One region of the Micromonospora sp. WMMC273 genome, then DNA from elsewhere that is predicted to be linked to it. Evidence: riboswitches for the same ligand, from Rfam matches in the RefSeq annotation. Region 1 holds a riboswitch; the other holds the start of a gene.
What was found. A riboswitch is a leader RNA that binds a small molecule or an ion and turns the genes downstream of it on or off. The one in region 1 is predicted to bind cobalamin.
Positions count from the first base shown of each region.

Region 2: linked by a shared signal. The riboswitch ahead of metE (5-methyltetrahydropteroyltriglutamate--homocysteine S-methyltransferase) and the one ahead of O7611_RS10500 (ribonucleoside-diphosphate reductase subunit alpha) in region 1 are both predicted to bind cobalamin.

Region 1 is NZ_JAPZBE010000001.1:2,244,144-2,246,525, forward strand. It holds gene O7611_RS10500 (ribonucleoside-diphosphate reductase subunit alpha) at 1-900, opposite strand, end outside; cobalamin riboswitch at 1,015-1,229, opposite strand; gene O7611_RS10505 (PrsW family glutamic-type intramembrane protease) at 1,349-2,164, shown strand; gene O7611_RS10510 (LysE family translocator) at 2,205-2,382, opposite strand, start outside.
Region 2 is NZ_JAPZBE010000001.1:3,792,926-3,795,307, forward strand. It holds gene metE (5-methyltetrahydropteroyltriglutamate--homocysteine S-methyltransferase) at 1-1,444, opposite strand, end outside; cobalamin riboswitch at 1,561-1,779, opposite strand; gene O7611_RS17535 (beta-1,3-glucanase family protein) at 1,891-2,382, opposite strand, start outside.

The sequences.
Region 1 (2,382 bases):
CGCTGCCACCCCGGCGTCGAGCGTCTTGAGGAACGGCACGATGCCGTTGGACCGGCCGTTCGTGCCCCGGATCAGCGCGCCCCGGCCGCGCACCCGCGACCAGGCGATGCCGATGCCGCCGGAGAACTTCGACAGCTTCGCCACCTGGTGGTACCGCTCGTAGATCGAGTCCAGCTCGTCGCGCGGCGAGTCGACCAGGAAGCACGACGACATCTGGGTGTGCCGGGTGCCGGAGTTGAACAGCGTGGGGGAGCTGGGCAGGTACGCGAGGCTGGACATCAGCCGGTAGAAGCCGACCGCCTCGCCGGGGGTGCGGGACAGCCCGCAGGCCACCCGCAGCAGCCAGTACTGCGGCGTCTCCACCACCAGCCGCGACTGCGGGTGCCGCAGCAGGTAGCGGTCGGCCACCGTGCGCAGTCCGAAGTACTCGAACCGCCTGTCGGCGTCCGGGTCCACGGCGTCGTCGAGCTTGCGGGCGTGCCGGGCCACGAACGCGGCCGTCTCGTCGCCGATCAGGCCCAGCCCGTGCGCGTACGCGATCGACTGGCTGAAGCTCGCCACGCCCTGACCGCGGACCTCCTTGTCCACGTACGCGGCCAGCAGCCTTGCTGCCAGCTTCGAGTACTGCGGCTCCTCGCCGATCAGCTCCGCCGCGGTCTGGATCGACAACCGGTCCAGCTCGGCGGTCGTCGCCCCGTCGTAGAGCCCGCTGATCGTCTTGGTGGCCACCCGCAGCGGGTCCACCTCGTCCAGGTCGGCGACCCAGCGCTCGACCGCCCGGACGATCTTGCCGACGTCCACCGGCTCGGTGTCGCCGTCCCGCTTGCGTACCCGCATCGCCGGCCGGCGGGCCTCGGACCCGCCGGTGGCGGACGGGGGACTCTCCTGCACGACAGTCATGACCTCTCCTCGCTGTCACCGTCTGGAGACGGCGGGAGACGCCAACGGGCACGGCGCGGCCGGCCCGGCTGCTGGCGTCGGTCGTCCCGCGCGACCTCCGGCCGCCGTACGCGGAGGCGTACGGCGCGCTGGCAGGTCTTCGGACTCGCGGGCCCGACCGGGGTCGCCGGTCGCCTACCGGCCGTCGCTTCCCAGGCCGGTGGCCCAGTGCTGTTGACGGCTGTCGTTCCCACTCACCGCTGCGGGGCAGTCCCGGATTCCCACCGGGTTCCCTCTTGCCTCGGCCCCGCCCCGGAGGGCTCGGCCGAACCAGCTGCGGCACCACCATATATGGCGGTGAGGGCTTGTGTGCAACACCAGATGTCGTGTCGGCGTGTCGGAATGATCTCACTGTCCACAGTGCCTACCCCCGATTCCGGCGCGACCCGGCGGGCGCGATACTCGGCGTATGGGGAATACCGGGCGCCGCTGGGCGTGGGTGGCGGTCCTGTTCGTCGGCGTCGGGCTTCACCTGCTGGTGCTGGAGACACTGGCCGGCACCGGGACCGTCACGTTCGTACCGGCGCTGATCGTGCTCGGCGCGTGCGTCGCGCCCGCCACGTTCCTGGCCTTCGCCCAGGGACGGCCGGCCCGCCGCCCGGTCCCCGGCTCCGTCGTCGGCGTCGCCGCGCTCCTCGGCGGCGTGGTCGGCGTGGTCGCCGCCGGCTGGCTGGAGTACGGCACGCTGCACCGCCTCGGCGTCCTGCCGATGGCGCTCGTCGGCCTGGCCGAGGAGACCGCCAAGCTGATCGTGCCGGCCGGCATCCTGCTGCTGTGGCGGCGGCACCCGTCCCCGGCGCAGGGCCTGGTGATCGGCGTGGCCTCCGGCGCCGGGTTCGCCGCGCTGGAGACCGTGGGGTACGCGTTCGCCGTCTTCGTCGGGTCGGAGGGCAACCTCGGCGCGGTCGAGCGGACGCTGCTGGTGCGCGGTCTCACCGCGCCCGCCGCGCACCTGGCCTGGACCGGGCTGACCGCCGCCGCGCTGTTCACGTTCGCCGCCGCGCCCGGCGGCCGGAGACTGGCGGCATTCCTGCTCACCTTCGCCGCCGCCGTCACGCTGCACACCTGCTGGGACACGTTCGGCACCCAGCCCGCGTACGTGTTCATCGGCGCCGTGTCGCTGGGCTGGGTGTTGCTGCGCCTGCACCTGGACCGCGAGCGGCCGCCCGCGTCCGGGACGCCGGTCGTGCCGGCATCCCGGGAGACGGCAGCGCGTGCCGGCTGAGCCGGGCGGCCGGCCCTCCGGCTCCGCGCCGCCCGGCACGTCAGCCGACGGCCAGCCGGACGCCGAGCGCGACGAAGGCGACAGCGCAGAGCCGGTCGACGCGCCGCGACCAGCGGCTGTCGCCCCACCGCCCGGCGAACCGGCCGGCGCCCACGCCGAGCGCCAGGTCCACGGCGAGCTGCACCGCGACGAACAGCGCCCCGAGCAGCACCAGCTGC
Region 2 (2,382 bases), 1.5 Mb from region 1:
CCGGCTCGCCGTGCACGAGCACGTCCAGACCCAGCCGCTCCTGAAGCCGGACGACGTGCTCGACCTCGGCGCGCATTCGCCGGGTGTAGGCGGTGTCGTCGAGGCGGCCGGCTCGATGCTCGGCACGCGCGCGGCGCAGCTCGTCGGTCTGCGGGAACGATCCGATGGTCGTGGTCGGCAAGGGCGGCAGATTCAGCCGGGCCTGCTGTGCCGCCGCTCGCTCCGGGTACGCGCCGCGCCGCCGGTCCCCGGCGCGCAGTGCGGCGAGCCGGCCGCGTACGGTGTCGTCGCGCCATGCGGCGGGGGTGGGCGGCAGCGGCTCGGGCAGGGACGTGGTGCCGTTGCGCAGCGCGCGGCCGAGCCGAACGACCTCATCAACCTTCTGCCGGGCGAAGGCGAGCCGCTGAACCAACGCCGGGTCGAGGGCGGTCTCGGCGGACAGGTCCTCCGGCACGTGCAGCAGCGAGCACGAGGTGGACACGGCGACGTGGTCGGCGAGGGCGGCAACGGCGGCACCAGCCGCAACGGCGGCGCGCAGGTCGGTACGCCAGACGTTGCGGCCGTCGACGAGGCCGGCCACGATCGTCTTGCCGCGCAGCGGTCCCGCACCGGCCAGCCGCCGCAGGTTGCCGGGCCCGGCCACCAGATCCACGCCGACCGCTTCGACCGGCGTGTCGAGCAGGGCGGGCAGCGCGTCACCGAGCTCGCCGAAATAGGTGGCGACGAAGATCGCCGGCCGCTGTTCCACCGCGCCGAGCCGGGTGTACGCCTCCCGCAGCGCGTCGATCTCGGCGGTGCTCCGGTCGGCGACGTAGGCGGGCTCATCCAGCTGCACCCACCGCACGCCCGCCGCAGCGAGGGATCGCAGGATGTCGGCGTACACGTCGACCAGGTCGGTCAACCGGTCGAACGGTTCGCCGCGCGCCTCGGTGGGCTTGGCCAGCAGCAGGAATGTGGCCGGCCCGACCAGCACCGGCCGGCTGTCGATTCCCAGCTCGCGGGCCTCACGGTACTCGCGCAGCGCCTTGTCGGGATTCGCCGCGAAGGCGGTGTCGGAGCCGATCTCGGGAACCAGATAGTGGTAGTTGGTGTCGAACCACTTCGTCAGTTCGAGCGCCGGCTCGGCATCGACGCCCCGGGCCATGGCGAAGTAGGTGCCGAGATCGCCGAGGCCGAGCCGGGCGAACCGGTGCGGGATCGCGCCGACGGCGACGGCCGTGTCCAGCACGTGGTCATAGTAGGAGAACGTGTTGGACGGGATCGCGTCCAGGCGCGCGTCGCGCAGCGTCCGCCAGACCTTCGCCCGTAGCGCGGCAGAGGTCGCCGCCAACTCCTCGGCGTCGATCCGGCCCGCCCAGTAGGCCTCGACGGCCTTCTTGAGTTGCCGGTTGCCCCCGATACGCGGATAGCCCAGCACGGTGCTCTGACCGAATGCGGTACTCATGGAGATCCCTTCCCTCGAAGCACACGAGGCCGATCGGGGCAGGGAGGGAAGAGGTACAGGCGGCGTACCGGCTTCCGCACCGGCCGTCCCGAGCGACCGTCGGCGGCGCACACCGGACGGTGCACGCGGTGCGGGCAGGTCTTCGGACTCGCGGGCGCGACCGGATCCACCCGGTCACCTACTGGCCGTCGCTTCCCAGACCTCACGGTCCAGTGCTTCGATGACGGCTGTCGTTCCCACTCACCGCTGCGGGGCAGTCCCGGACTCACACCGGGTTCCCTCTTACGACGCCACACCCGTCACGGGCACGGCGAACCAGCACCGTTGTTCATCGTATGGGGCGGTGAGCCGACGTGGCCGGCGCGTCCGCCCTGCGGGACGGCAAGCCGTCGCGGCGGGTGGCGGGAGCGACTCGCGGTCGGCCCCCGCCCTCGTCGCAGGGCCGGTCAGCCCTTGCGCCACTTCTGGTTGGCCGTGCCCCCGCAGTCCCAGAGCTGGAGCCTCGCGCCGTCGCCGCCGTTCCAGTCCTTGATGTCGACGCACTTTCCGGCCTGGAGGTTGACCAGGTCTCCGGCCGCGTTCAGGGTGAACTGCTGGGCGCCGGTGCCGTTGCAGGTGTAGAGCTGCACCGCCGCCCCGTTCGCGGTGGAGCCGGCGTCGATGTCCATGCACTTGTTGTTCTGGCTCTTGAGCGCCGTGCCGCTGAACGTCCACTTCTGCGCGCTGGTGTTGTTGCAGTTCCACATCTGCAGCGGCGCGCGGTCGACGAAGTTGGAGCTCGGCACGTCGATGCACTTGTTGTTCCAGTTGCTGACCACTGGCACCCCGGTGGCCGGGGTGCCGCCGCCACCGCCGGTGAACGGGCTGAGGATCAGTCCGGCCGAACGGGGGTCGCCGTCGTGCACCAGCGACTCGAATCCGCCGACGTCGTCGAAGGC